DNA from 4 places in the Pseudomonas sp. WOUb67 genome. Region 4 is predicted to be linked to each of the others. Evidence: riboswitches for the same ligand, from Rfam matches in the RefSeq annotation. Region 4 holds a riboswitch; each other region holds the start of a gene.
The links. A riboswitch is a leader RNA that binds a small molecule or an ion and turns the genes downstream of it on or off. The one in region 4 is predicted to bind cobalamin.

Region 1 (3,412 bases), 1.6 Mb from region 4:
CTCTTGCCCACGCCATTGCGCCCGACCAGGCCGGTGCGGCGTTGGTCGAAGGTTTCGTTGAGGTCGGTAAACAGCAGCCTGCCATCAGGCAAGGCCAAGGAGACGCTGTCCAGCGTCAGGATTGACGTGTTCGTCATGCACAACTCCACAAATGCCGCGACATCTCCGGCGCGAACCGGAGGCTGAAGACTGGCCGTCGAACGGACGGCGGCATCAATGGCGCATTGGACGAACACCTCGTAATAGGGGAGTGCGTAGCCTAACGAACCGCCGGGGGCGGGTAAAGCACCGCCCGCCAGCTGGCCTCAGCGCTGCTTCTGCAAGCACTTGGCCCAGTCGCCACCGTGGCCGTGTGCGCAGGCCTCTTCACTGTCGAAGCGCACGTGCCAGGCAGGGTGATCCAGCTGGATGCCGGCGTGGTCCAACGCCTGACTGGTCAGCGCCACCATGCGCGCTTTTGCTTCGCCCGCCACCGCAGCAGCTTTGTCGGCCTCGTGCTCGAACACCCAGGTGATCCGCAGGCTGGCTGGGAAATCCTCAGGGTCAAGGCGGTGGGTGAGCCAGGTGAAACCGACGATTTCTGCTTTGGCGGTTTCGCAGGCATCGGTCAGGCACGCCACCAGCTCGCGCTCCAAGCGGGCCATTTCGCGTTTGCCCAGCGTCTTCACGGGTTGGCCTCGTCATCAATCTGCTGGCAGAAGCGCAGGCGGTTGCCGAACGGGTCGTACACCTGCATCTGCAGGCCCCAGTCCAGGCGCTCGGCTTCGGGCCGGGCGTAGCCGTACTGTTTGCCTTGCAGTTCACGCTCCAGCGCGCGCAGGTCGTCGATGCGGGCAAACACGGTAGAGCCGGGGCAGGCATCACCGTGGTGCTCGGAAAGGTGCAGGATCAGGCCGTCGCGGTGAATCTGCACATACAGGGGCAGGTCCGGGCTGAATCGGTGCTCCCAGTCGACGCTGAAGCCGAGGAAATCGAGGTAGAACTCCTTGGCCTTGTCGACCGAGAAGATGCGCAGTACCGGTATGGCGGGGGCGAGGGGCATGGGGCTTCCTTGACCGTGGGCAAAGGTGCCACTGTAGCGCAGTTGCAGCCCTTGTGGTCGGCCAGCCCGCAGCAATGGTTGACCACCCGCCAGGCACTGCGTAGCCTTGCCACTTCGAGGTTCTTCGGCCAGGCCGAAGCTAAGACGGGAACGCGGTACAAGCCGCGGCTGCCCCCGCAACTGTAAGCACCGACAACGGATCGACACAGCCACTGCGTCAACGCGCGGGAAGGCGTCATCCCGCCAGCCCGCTGTTCAACCGAACGGGGAGATGGAACGGTGCAAGCCAGGAGACCTGCCTCGCAACGTTTTCGACTTTCAACCGGGCGGGGTGATCCGGTGGCGAACAAGCCCGGCCTACCTGGCCCGCGGCTGTCGTCCTGCATGCCCGCGCCACTCTGCCAAGGGCAATGCGACATGAAAACACTGGCCAAGCTCCCCGTTACCATCGTCACCGGCTTCCTCGGCTCGGGCAAGACCACCTTGCTGCGCCACATGCTCGACAACGCCCAGGGCCGCCGCATTGCGGTCATCGTCAACGAATTTGGCGAACTGGGCATCGACGGCGAAATCCTCAAGCAGTGCAGCATTGGTTGCACCGAAGAAGAAGCCAGCGGCCGCGTCTATGAACTGGCCAACGGCTGCCTGTGCTGCACCGTGCAGGAAGAGTTCTTCCCGGTCATGCGCGAGCTGGTGGCCCGCCGTGGCGACCTGGACCACATCCTGATCGAAACCAGCGGCCTGGCCTTGCCCAAACCGTTGGTGCAGGCCTTCCAGTGGCCGGAAATCCGCAACGCCTGCACCGTCGACGCGGTCATCACCGTGGTCGACAGCCCGGCCGTGGCCGCCGGCACCTTCGCCGCCTACCCGGACCAGGTCGATGCCCAGCGCAAGCTCGACCCTAACCTGGACCACGAATCGCCACTGCACGAGCTGTTCGCTGACCAACTGGCCAGCGCCGACCTGGTGGTACTGAACAAGGCCGACCTGATCGACGCCGAAGGCCTGGCCAAGGTCCGCGCCGAAGTGGCCGAAGAACTGCCGCCGGCCGTCAAGGTGGTCGAGGCCAGCAGCGGCAAGCTGCCACTGGAGGTGCTGCTGGGCGTGGGCGCCGAGTCCGAGGCACACATCGATGGCCGCCGTACCCACCACGATTCGCACCACGACGGCGATGATCATGACGACCATGACCATGACGCCTTCGATTCCATCTCCATCGACCTGCCGGAGGCTGACGAAAGCCTGCTGCTCGACGCCCTGACCCAGCTGGTGGTGGAGTTCGGCATCCTGCGCGCCAAAGGCTTCGCTGCCATCCCGGGCAAGCCGATGCGCCTGCTGGTACAAGGCGTGGGTACCCGTTTCGACAAGCACTTCGACCGCGCCTGGCGTGCCGACGAGCCGCGCATCACCCGCCTGGTGCTGATCGGCCAGGAACTGGACGCTGCCCAGCTGGAAGCGCGCCTGCGCCAGGCCTTGGGCGCCTGACCCATGCACCTGCTGCGGACCCAGCCCGGCGGCTTCGTGCCGGACGACAGTATTGCCGATCTCGGCCAGACACCCGCCGAACTGGTGATTCTCTGCAGCGGCGATTCGCACCTGGCGTTGCTCGCCGATACCGCCGAGCAATTACCTGAAGGCTTCCCCAGCCTGCGCCTGGCCAACCCGATGCAGGTGCAGAACCACGCTTCGGTCGACCTGTATGTCGACCAGGTGCTGCGCCATGCCAAGGTCATTCTGGTGTCGCTGCACGGCGGCGTCGGTTACTGGCGCTATGGCGTCGAGCAACTGGTCGAGCTGGCCGCCCGTGGCGTGCAGCTGATTATGGTGCCGGGCGATGACCGCCCGGACCCGGAGCTGACCCGCCTTGGCACCGTTACGGGCGAGCAGGCCGAGCGCCTCTGGCACTACTTGCGCCAAGGCGGCAAGGCCAATGCCATAAACCTGTACAACTGCCTGGCCAACCAGTGGCTGGGCCGCGATTATGCCTGGGACGAGCCGCAACCCTTGCCGCGCACCGCCGTGTATCACCCGGCCAAGGGCAGTGTGGCGCTGGAAGACTGGTACCCGCACTGGCACCCGGACTACCCGGTGGCGCCGCTGCTGTTCTACCGCTCCCACTTGCAGGCGGCCAACACCGGGTTCATCGACGTGTTCTGCCAGCGCCTGCAGGCGGCTGGCTTGAACCCGTTGCCGATCGCCGTGGCCAGCCTCAAGGAAAGCGCCTGCCTGGAGCAGGTCGAAGCCTGGCTGGACGAAGTCGGTGCCGAAGTGCTGGTCAATACCACCGGTTTTGCCCTGTCCAGCCCCGAACGCCCCAACCTGCGCCCGTTCCGCCGCGACATCCCGGTACTGCAGGCCATCTGCGCGCAG
Region 2 (3,412 bases), 2.1 Mb from region 4:
GCGTAATTCCAGCATGGGTGTGACTCCTGTTCGCAGGCGGGAACCCGGAGTCTGCTACGCCCGTGGCAATGCTGGCAATGCTCAGTCGCCAGGGCGATACAGATGGGCGTGCCCGGCACGGTACAAGGCCGACTCGGCGAATGGCGTATCCCCGAGCACGTGGCCCACCAGGATCAGCGCCGTGCGGCGAAAATCCTTGGCGGCAACCCTTTCGACGATATCGCCAAGGGTGCCGCGCACCCAGTCCTGGTCTGGCCAGGTGGCACGATGTACCACCGCCACCGGGCAGTGCGCACCGTAGTGCGGCAGCAGTTCTTCGACGATCCGCGACAGGTGCTTGACCCCCAGGTGAATCGCCAAGGTGCTGCCATGGCGCGCCAGGTCGCCCAGCTGCTCGCCGGGCGGCATTGGCGAACTGTCGCCATAGCGGGTGAGGATCACCGTCTGCGCCACCTGTGGCAGGGTCAGCTCGCAGCCGAGCAGGGCAGCGCTGGCCGCCGTGGCGGTGACCCCGGGGATGATCTGGTAATCGATGCCCAGCGCCTGCAGATGGCGGATCTGCTCACCGATGGCGCCGTACAGGCTGGGGTCGCCGCTATGTACCCGGGCCACGTCCTGGCCTTGTTCGTGCGCACTGCGCATGGCGGCGATGATCTGTTCCAGGTGCAGTTCGGCACTGTTGATCACGGTCTCGGCCTGGTGGCCTTCGAGCACGGCAGCAGGCACCAGTGAGCCGGCATAGATGATCACCGGGCACTGGCGGATCAGCCGTTGGCCCTTGACCGTGATCAGTTCCGGGTCGCCGGGGCCGGCCCCGATGAAGTACACCGTCATGGAAAGTCCTTGCGGGAAAGAGGAGCGAATTGTTCAGCAGGCCAGGGCGAGGGTCGCCGGGCCCAGTACTTGGCGGGTCAGCAGCAACCGGGCTGTGCTGCCGGGCCGCTGGCTGGCCAGGGCCAGCGCCGTGCTTTCGGCCACACCCCAGCAGCCACTGTGGGCATGGGCTGTGGCAGAGCGGTGGCTTAGCAGCGGCTCAAAGGCTTGCAGTTGTGCGCCATGGTACAGCACCAAGGGCAAGCCAAGGCGTTCGGCCAGTTGCTGCAAGCCGGCTTCGTCGGCCTTGAGGCTGATACTGGCAATGCCGCGCAGGTCGGCAAGCGCCAGGCCCTGGCTAGCCAGGGCTTGGAGCAGCAGGGTATGCAGGGTATCCGCCGGGCAACCCCGGCGGCAGCCGATGCCGGCGTAGAACGCTGGCATCAGGCCTTGCTGGAGCGGCGGAACAGCCACGCACTGAGCAGGCCCAAGGCCACCCAGAAAGCAGCGTTGGTCAGCCAGGAGGCCATCTTGAACTGGGTCTCCAGTGCTTCGGGGGCCAGGCTTTCATGTACTTCGGGCTGTGGAGCGCCGATCACATGGGGGATTACCAGCAACACGGCGCCCAGCGCCTTCAGCAGCCAGTGGCGGGCGAACACCAGCAAGGCCAGGCCAAGAGCGGTGGCGCTGGCCGTGCCAATCCACCAAGCCTGGCGTTGCCCCAGGTCGGCAGCAGCAGTGCCGGGCAGCTCCGGTGGCAGCCCCAACGTCGGGGCCAGGCAGAACACAGCGAACCCGGCCAGGCCCCACAGCGCACCGGTGCCGGCACGCTGCGGTTCGCGCAGGCTGTACAGGGCGGCGAGAATCAGGGCGAAGCCGACTGCGACCACCAGGTTGCCCCCGGTGGTGGACAGCACCCGCTGCCAGCCGTCTTCCGGCGACCAGGCTTCGGCGCTGTGCTCATGGGCGGCCACTTCTCCACCATGTTCGTGCTGTGCGGCCGGGGCCGAGGATTCGTAGGTTTCCGCCTCAAGAATCAGCGGGGCGACCCAGAAGCTTTGCAGCAGGGTCAGCAGCAGGGCCGCAAGCAGCCCGCTGAAGCCCGCGGTACGGGCAATGCGCGTGATCATCAGGCGTACTCAGTGGCAGGGGAAGGCGGCGCTGTGGCGGGTGTCGTGGGCGGCGTTGTGCACGGCCTCGATGTGCGAGAAACCGGCGAAGTACACCAGGCACAGGCCCAGCAGGCTGGCGCCGACGGCGACGACGACGCGCTGGCTGAGGGTGACGGGTGTGGCAAGGCTGTGTTGCTTGGTGCTGGTGACGGGCATGACGCGTTCCTCTGCTTTTTGTGGGCAACGGGCAAGCGCGGCATCCCTGATGCGTGACCGCCCAGGGGAATGCAACAGCGCCCGCCCACCGCGGGGTGTTCATGAACGCCAGGCCGGTCTCCGGGCTTGCGAGGAGGAGCAGGGCTCCTGCAAAGCGTCACCTTCCCATGCCGGACTACAAGGCACAGTGGTACAGACACTTCACTCGCTTACCGTTGCGGGGGCAGCACCGGTCTTGTCCGGCCCTGCTGGAGGGCCTGGGACGCACCGGTTTCCCGTTTCACCCCCTGTGGGGGCACCTGAACGTGAGGCATAAGGAGACCATGGGGCGGGCTTTGCGTCAATTGCCAAGTACCGAGGGCGCAACGCACACCTGTGGGAGCGGGTTTACCCGCGAACACCGGCTTTGCCGGTGCCATGCACCGGGTTGGATTCTTCGCGGGTGAACCCGCTCCCACAGAGGTGTGCGCCAAGCCAGGGACAGGCGTGCAGCTGCTTCAGAAGTCATAGGCAAGCTTGGTGTACCAATAGCCGCCACCCGGGTGGAACGGCGGGTTGCCGTACGCCGCCTGGTTGCCGTTGGCGTTGTACACGCCGTTCTTGTCGGGCCGCACATTGAAGATGTTGGTGCCGCCCACACTGACGGTCAGGCTGTCGAACAGCAGGTAGGACAGGTCCAGGTCGGTGATCCACTTGGCGCCGAAGGTGCGGTCCTGGGCCTGGTTCTGCTGCCAGGTCTCGACTTTGCCGTAGCGGGTGGTCTGCAAGGTACCGGTGAAGTTGCCCAGCAACCACTGGCTGCCCAGCACCCATTTGGTTTTCGGTGAGGCTGCCACCAGGTCGCCTTCGCGGCCATGGCCGACCACGTCGATACCGGCAGCGGCCAGCGCTGCGGGCGTACCCCGGGTGCCGCGCACGGTGGTCTTGTTCCAGTTGAAGCCCAAGGTCCAGCGCACATCGCCCCAGGCACCGAACTCGCTGGTGTGGTCACCCACCAGGTCGAGGCCGCGGGTGCGGGTATCGAAGGCGTTGGTGTAATAGTTGATCCAGGTGGTGCGCGCCAGGCCCAGCGATTCGAGGATGTCGCCAATGGCACCGGCTCCGTTCTGCCGGTCGTAGAGGTTTTCGGTCAGCAGGATGCGGTCGTCGATGTCGATCAGGTAGGTGTCCAGGGTAACGCTGGTGCGGCGCGCCGGTTGCCAGGTCAGGCCAAGGCCGGCGTTGCGCGATTTCTCCGGGTCGAGCTTGTCGCCGCCGAATGCCAGCGCGGC
Region 3 (3,412 bases), 910 kb from region 4:
GACATTAATTCCTATCAGCGACCCTCCATGACAAGCGCCAGCGCCACGCCTTCCCTGATCACCCAGCGCCTGCAGAGCATCGATGCCCTGCGCGGCCTGGTGATTCTGTTCATGCTTCTGGACCACGTCCGCGAAACCTTCTTCCTGCACCGCCAGGTCAGCGACCCGATGGCCATCGACGCCACGGAGCCTTCGCTGTTCTTCAGCCGCACCCTGGCCCACCTCTGCGCGCCAGTGTTCGTCCTGCTGACCGGCCTGTCGGCCTGGCTGTATGGCGAAAAACACCAGGGCCGTGGCGATGTCTCGGCATTCCTGTTCAAGCGCGGGCTGTTCCTGGTAGTGCTGGAATTCACCCTGGTCAACTTCGCCTGGACCTTCCAACTGCCCCCCAGCGTGATCTACCTGCAAGTCATCTGGGCCATCGGCGTCAGCATGATCGCCCTGTCGCTGCTGGTATGGCTGCCACGTGCCGCCCTGCTCGCCTTGGGCGCAGTCATCATTGCCGGCCACAACCTGCTCGACGGCCTGCACTTTGGCGTGGAGTCCGCCCTGCACGTGCCATGGGCCATCCTGCACGACCGTGGCTGGCTTGAGTTCTCCGAAAACCTGCGCCTGCGCACCTCCTACCCGGTGTTGCCATGGATCGGGGTCATCGCCCTGGGCTATGGCCTGGGCCCCTGGTTTGCCCGTGGCAGCACGGCCGACCAACGCCAGCAGCGCTTGCTGCTGGCTGGGCTGATCGCCTTGCTGGGGTTTGTCGTGTTGCGCTTGTTCAACGGCTACGGCGAGGCGCCGTGGAGCGGTTACCCAACCCTCACCCAAACCGTGATGAGTTTCTTCAACATCACCAAATACCCGCCGTCACTGCTGTTCCTGGCGCTCACCCTGGGCTGCGGCCTGCTGTTGCTGCGCGCCTTCGAGCGCGCCGGCCAGGCCCGCTGGATCAGCGCACTGGCGGTGTTTGGCGCAGCACCGATGTTCTTCTACCTGTTGCACCTGTACGTGCTGAAGCTGCTGTATCTGGCCAGCGTGGCGCTGTTCGGCCTCAACCATGGCGACTACTTCGGCTTCGACGGCATCGCGGCGGTGTGGCTGGGCGCTGCCTTGCTGGCGGTCTCGCTGTACCTGCCGGTGCGCGGGTTCGCTCGCCTGAAAGCACGCCGCCGCGACATCACCTGGCTGAAGTACTTCTGAAAAGCGTTTTCACCCGGCGGCGCGATGGTCTACCATGCGGGCCGCCGGTTTCCACCACGGAATTAATAGGGAATCCCAGGCCCGTCAATACGGGCCAAACGGAACTGCCCCCGCAACTGTAGGTGCCGAGCCTGCTCCATCGATGCCACTGGGCCACACGCCCGGGAAGGCCGGAGCCGGGCCATGACGCACCAGTCAGGAGACCTGCCGGCCTACATTTACCAACCGGCGGGGTGTCCGGGATTGGCCATCAGTGTTGCCCCTGCCATCGGCGGGGGCTCGGCGATGCCTGTCCGTGCGTTCCTCACCCGAACTGTCCGATAGGAGATCGCCCAGCATGCTGCCCCGTTTCGCCACCCTGCTCGCCGGCCTTGGCCTCACTGGCCTGGCCCAGGCTGCCGCCACCCACTACCCGCTGACGGTCGAGAACTGCGGCAAACCGCAAACCTTCGCCCAGGCGCCGCAGCGCGCCGTCACCATCGGCCAGGCCGGCACCGAGATGCTCTACGCACTCGGGCTGGGCGACAAGCTGGCGGGTACCTCGCTGTGGTTCAACAACGTGTTGCCCGAGTACCAGGCGCAGAACGCCAAGGTGCCGCGCCTGGCCGACAATGACCCCAGTTTCGAGGCCGTGGTCGGCAAGCGCCCGCAACTGGTGACCGTGCAGTTCGAATGGATGGTCGGCGCCCAGGGCGTGGTGGGCACCCGCGAGCAGTTCGATGAACTGAAGATACCCACCTACCTGCTGCCGTCGGACTGCGAAGGCAAGGACAACCTGGTCGGCGCCGACGGTACCCGCCTGCAGGCGTTCCAGGTCAGCAGCATCTACAAGAGCGTCAGCCAGCTGGCCGAGATTTTCGATGTGCAGGACCGTGGCACTGCGCTGAACGCCGAGCTGAAAGGCCGCCTGGACAGCGCCAAGGCACAACTGGCCGGCAAGGACCTGTCCGCCACCTCGGCACTGTTCTGGTTCTCCAGCGCCGACCTCGACATCGACCCTTACGTGGCGGGCCGCCAGGGTGTCGCTGACTTCATGCTGCGCACCCTGGGCGTGCGCAATGTGGTCGAGTCCACCGAGGAGTGGCCTACTGTTGGCTGGGAAACCCTGGCCAAAGCCAACCCTACCTGGCTGATCATCGCCCGCATGGACCGCCGCCGCTTCCCCGCCGACGACTACCAGAAAAAGCTGGACTTCCTGCGTAACGACCCGGTAACCCGCAACATGGACGCGGTGAAGCACAACCGCATCATCGTCCTCGACGCCGACGCCATGCAGGCCGGCATTCGCCTGTTCCGCGGCCTGCAAACCTTGTCGGCAGCCTTCGCCAGCGGTAAAGCGGCCCAGTGATGATTCGCCTGTTACCCTGCATCGCTGTCGCCCTGGCGGCACTGTTGGCCGCCTTGCTGGCCGGCACTGCAATCGGTGAGACCAACCTGTCTCCCAGCGTGGTCGGCCAGGTGCTGGCCAACCACCTGTGGCAGGCCGGCTACCCGGTTGACCCGATCGACGCCGGCATCGTCTGGAACTACCGCCTGACCCGCACACTGGTCGCGGCAGCCTGCGGTGCCGGCCTGGCCACCTGTGGTGTGGTTCTCCAGGCGCTGCTGCGCAACCCGCTGGCCGAACCGTACCTGCTGGGCTTGTCGGCCGGCGCTTCGACCGGTGCAGTGCTGGTCGGCCTGCTGGGCCTGGGTAGCCTGGCGCTGAGCATGTCCGGGGGCGCTTTCATCGGTGCGTTGGCAGCGTTCGCCCTGGTGCTGCTACTGGCCCGCGCGGCCGGCCCAGGCAGCAACAACGCGCAGGTGATCCTCGCCGGCATCGCCGGCTCGCAACTGTTTAACGCCCTCACCGCCTTTCTCATCACCAAGTCGGCCACCGCCGAACAGGCACGCGGCATTCTGTTCTGGCTGTTGGGCAATCTCAGCGGCGTGCGTTGGCCTTCCGTGTGGCTGGCCGTACCGGTGGCGCTGTTCGGCCTGGTGGTGTGCCTGTTGCACCGCCGCGCGCTGGATGCCTTCACCTTCGGCGCCGATTCGGCTGCATCGCTGGGCATCCCGGTGCGGCGCACCCAGTTACTGCTGATCAGTTGCACGGCACTGGTCACGGCCGTGATGGTGTCCATCGTCGGCGCCATCGGCTTTGTCGGGCTGGTAATTCCGCATGCCTTGCGGCTGCTGCTCGGCCCCGGGCACAGCCGCCTGTTGCCCGCCAGCGCAC
Region 4 (3,412 bases):
GACCTGGGTGCCTGGCGCAGCGGTGGGCTTCTTGCCTTTTGGCCAGCCGATTGCGGGGGCGATATTTACGGTGGGGATCAATGTCGTGACGGGGGCGGGGAGGCTGGGGTTGGGCCCGCTGCCCTCGTTTACGCTCAACAGGGCTGTTTCGCCGCAGCCTGCCAGGCTGGCTGCTATTAACCAAGGCATCAGGCATTTCATGTGCGGCGTCCTTTAACGAAGGCCTTTTCAATTGAGAGGCTGTCGGCGTTCGCCAGGTTCCCCTCGGCTTGCTCTTGCTCTTGCTCTTGCTTCGGCTTTTGCTTTTAAACGCGCGATAGTTCAGGCGACGCAGATTGCGACTTCAGGAGGCCGAGCGCAGGGCTTGCGGAGGGAGGTGACGGGCATGGATGCCCGTCAAGCGCTGGGCCCCAGGATGGGGCCTGCAGCGCGGTCCTCCCGGGAGCAAGCCCGGAGCGAGGGGACCCCGGAGCGCAGCGTAGGGGCCGGATGATGGGAGCGCAGCGTTTTTTGGTTACTTTTTGTCGCGTTTGACAAAAAGTGACCCGCCGTAAGGGCGGAAAGGTGACTATGCGCCACCTGCGCGAACGAATGTCTGCTCGGTGTGAATGCCCACACCTCAAAAGCTAAAAGCTAAAAGCTAAAAGCTTAAGCGTCGGTTTTGATAAGTCGAAAACTCCATTTGCGATGGTGACACTGACTCACCTTTTCGCTCTTACAGCGAGTCACTTTTTGTCAAACGCGACAAAAAGTAACCAAAAAACGCTGCGCTCCGATCATCCGGCCCCTGCGCTGCGCTCCGGGGTTCCCTCACTCCGGCCTTGCTCCCGGGAGGACCGCGCTGCAGGCCCCATCCTGGGGCCCAGCGCTTGACGGGCATCCATGCCCGTCACCTCCCTCCGCAAGGCCTGCGTTCGGCCTCCTGAAGTCGCGAAGATCAAAAGCCAGATCAAGATCAAGAGCTAGATCAAGAGCTAGATCAAGAGCTAGATCAAGAGCCAGATCAAGAGCATACGTCGCTGCAACACCCGCTTCGATTGACGCTCCGGGTGCAACCCTCTAACCTTCGCGCGTGTTTCAGGTGCCCTGCCAGCCCCGGCTGGGCAGGGTGAAACTGGGAAGCCGGTGGGCGCCAGCATGGCGCGATTCCGGCGCTGCCCCCGCAACGGTAGGTGAGTAGAAGGCCGCGCAGGGCCACTGGATGCCAGCATCCGGGAAGGCGCGCAGGCCAGGGCCAAAGCCCGCTCACAAGCCCGGAGACCGGCCTGGAACTGTCAACGGCATCACGGAGGGTGATGCGCGGTGCACCGTGGCCCCCTGCCATGGCCCCTGCGCGTTCTCCGTCTGCCTGCCTATTACCTGTCACCACGCCTTGCCATGGTGCCAGCCTGCGGAGAACCCTGATGAGCGAACCCACCGAACGCGACGAACGCCACTTGGCGCGCATGCAGCGCAAGAAGGCGGTCATCGACGAACGCATCGCCAATTCCCCCAACGAATGCGGCCTGCTGCTGGTGCTGACCGGCAATGGCAAGGGCAAGAGCAGCTCGGCCTTCGGCATGCTCGCGCGCGCCCTGGGCCATGGCATGCAGTGCGGTGTGGTGCAGTTCATCAAGGGCCGCAACAGCACCGGCGAAGAGCTGTTCTTCCGCCGCTTCCCCGAGCAGGTGCGCTACCACGTGATGGGCGAAGGCTTTACCTGGGAAACCCAGGACCGCCAGCGCGACATCGCTGCCGCCGAAGCCGCCTGGGCGGTGTCGCGCCAGTTGCTGCAAGACCCAAGTGTGCAGTTCGTGGTGCTGGATGAGCTGAATATCGCCCTCAAGCACGGCTACCTCGACCTCGACCAGGTACTGTCCGATATCCAGGCCCGCCCGCCCATGCAGCACGTGATCGTCACTGGCCGCGCTGCCAAGCCCGAAATGATCGAACTGGCCGATACCGTGACCGAGATGGGCATGCTCAAGCACGCCTTCCAGGCCGGTATCCGCGCACAGAAGGGCGTCGAACTGTGAGTCAATCGCGCCACTGCCCCGCCGTGTTGATCGCGGCACCGGCCTCTGGCCAGGGCAAGACCACCGTCACTGCTGCCCTGGCCCGCCTGCACCGCAACCTCGGGCGCAAGGTGCGGGTGTTCAAGTGTGGGCCCGACTTCCTTGACCCGATGATTCTCGAACGGGCCAGCGGCGCGCCGGTGTACCAGCTGGATTTGTGGATGATCGGTGCCGACGAAAGCCGCCGCCTGCTGTGGGAAGCGGCCGGTGAGGCCGACCTGATCTTGATCGAAGGCGTGATGGGGCTGTTCGATGGCACCCCGTCCAGCGCCGACCTGGCGCGCCATTTCGGGGTACCGGTGCTGGCGGTGATCGACGGCACGGCCATGGCCCAGACCTTCGGCGCCCTGGCCCTGGGCCTGGCGCGTTACCAGGCCGACCTGCCGTTCGCCGGCGTGCTGGCCAACCGGGTGGGTAGCCTGCGCCATGCACAATTGCTGGAAGGCAGCCTGACCGAAGGCCTGCGCTGGTATGGCGGCTTGTCCCGCGAGCGCGGCATCGAGTTGCCCAGCCGTCATCTGGGGCTGGTGCAGGCCAGCGAGCTGAACGACCTGGATGCCCGCCTGGATGCCGCAGCCGAAGCGCTGGGCGCCAGCTGTGACGCAGCCTTGCCACCGCCGGTGACTTTTGCCGAACCCGAACCGCAAGCCTGTGCCGCCTCGCTGGCTGGCGTGCGCATTGGTGTGGCGCGGGACGAGGCGTTCGCCTTCACCTATGGCGCAAACCTTGAACTGCTGCGTAACCTGGGTGCGCAGCTGGAATTCTTTTCGCCGCTGCATGACCGCGAACTGCCGGTGGTGGACAGCCTGTACCTCCCGGGCGGTTATCCCGAACTGCATCACCACGCCCTGGCCGCCAATGCGCCGATGAGCGAGGCAATCCGTGCCCATCATGCCCAGGGCAAGCCGTTGCTGGCCGAGTGTGGCGGCATGCTCTACCTGCTCGATGCCCTGACTGACGTCGCCGGCGAGCGTGCCGAACTGCTCGGCTTGCTGCCGGGCGAGGCGACCATGCAGAAGCGCCTGGCGGCCCTGGCCTTGCAGGCAGTGGAGCTGCCGGAAGGTACCCTGCGCGGTCACACCTATCACCACTCGCTGACCAGCACGCCGCTGGAACCGATTGCCCGGGGCCTCAGCCCCAACGGCGGGCGGGGCAACGAAGCGGTGTATCGCCTGGGCCGGCTGACGGCCTCCTACGTGCACTTCTACTTCCCCTCCAACCCGGATGCGGCGGCGGCGCTGCTGCGACCATGAGCGAACACGCTTACAGCGACGCCGAACGCGCCGCGATCTACCGGGCCATTGGCGAGCGCCGCGACATGCGCCATTTCGCCGGTGGCCAGGTGGCGCCGGAGCTGC

Region 1: linked by a shared signal. The riboswitch ahead of cobW (cobalamin biosynthesis protein CobW) and the one ahead of cobO (cob(I)yrinic acid a,c-diamide adenosyltransferase) in region 4 are both predicted to bind cobalamin.
Region 2: linked by a shared signal. The riboswitch ahead of ABOC32_RS17180 (CbtB domain-containing protein) and the one ahead of cobO (cob(I)yrinic acid a,c-diamide adenosyltransferase) in region 4 are both predicted to bind cobalamin.
Region 3: linked by a shared signal. The riboswitch ahead of ABOC32_RS21990 (ABC transporter substrate-binding protein) and the one ahead of cobO (cob(I)yrinic acid a,c-diamide adenosyltransferase) in region 4 are both predicted to bind cobalamin.

The regions. Positions count from the first base shown of each region.
Region 1 is NZ_CP170112.1:4,282,664-4,286,075, reverse strand. It holds gene ABOC32_RS19085 (ATP-binding cassette domain-containing protein) at 1-137, opposite strand, end outside; gene ABOC32_RS19080 (hypothetical protein) at 306-668, opposite strand; gene ABOC32_RS19075 (glyoxalase superfamily protein) at 665-1,042, opposite strand; cobalamin riboswitch at 1,143-1,359, shown strand; gene cobW (cobalamin biosynthesis protein CobW) at 1,460-2,527, shown strand; gene cobN (cobaltochelatase subunit CobN) at 2,531-3,412, shown strand, end outside.
Region 2 is NZ_CP170112.1:3,813,427-3,816,838, forward strand. It holds gene ABOC32_RS17160 (DUF1272 domain-containing protein) at 1-15, opposite strand, end outside; gene cobM (precorrin-4 C(11)-methyltransferase) at 82-834, opposite strand; gene ABOC32_RS17170 (cobalamin biosynthesis protein) at 868-1,257, opposite strand; gene ABOC32_RS17175 (CbtA family protein) at 1,257-1,943, opposite strand; gene ABOC32_RS17180 (CbtB domain-containing protein) at 1,953-2,141, opposite strand; cobalamin riboswitch at 2,236-2,459, opposite strand; gene ABOC32_RS17185 (TonB-dependent receptor plug domain-containing protein) at 2,639-3,412, opposite strand, start outside.
Region 3 is NZ_CP170112.1:4,953,448-4,956,859, forward strand. It holds gene ABOC32_RS21985 (DUF1624 domain-containing protein) at 28-1,194, shown strand; cobalamin riboswitch at 1,223-1,420, shown strand; gene ABOC32_RS21990 (ABC transporter substrate-binding protein) at 1,532-2,542, shown strand; gene ABOC32_RS21995 (FecCD family ABC transporter permease) at 2,542-3,412, shown strand, end outside.
Region 4 is NZ_CP170112.1:5,867,788-5,871,199, reverse strand. It holds gene ABOC32_RS25925 (PQQ-dependent sugar dehydrogenase) at 1-201, opposite strand, end outside; cobalamin riboswitch at 1,063-1,283, shown strand; gene cobO (cob(I)yrinic acid a,c-diamide adenosyltransferase) at 1,404-2,015, shown strand; gene ABOC32_RS25915 (cobyrinate a,c-diamide synthase) at 2,012-3,307, shown strand; gene bluB (5,6-dimethylbenzimidazole synthase) at 3,304-3,412, shown strand, end outside.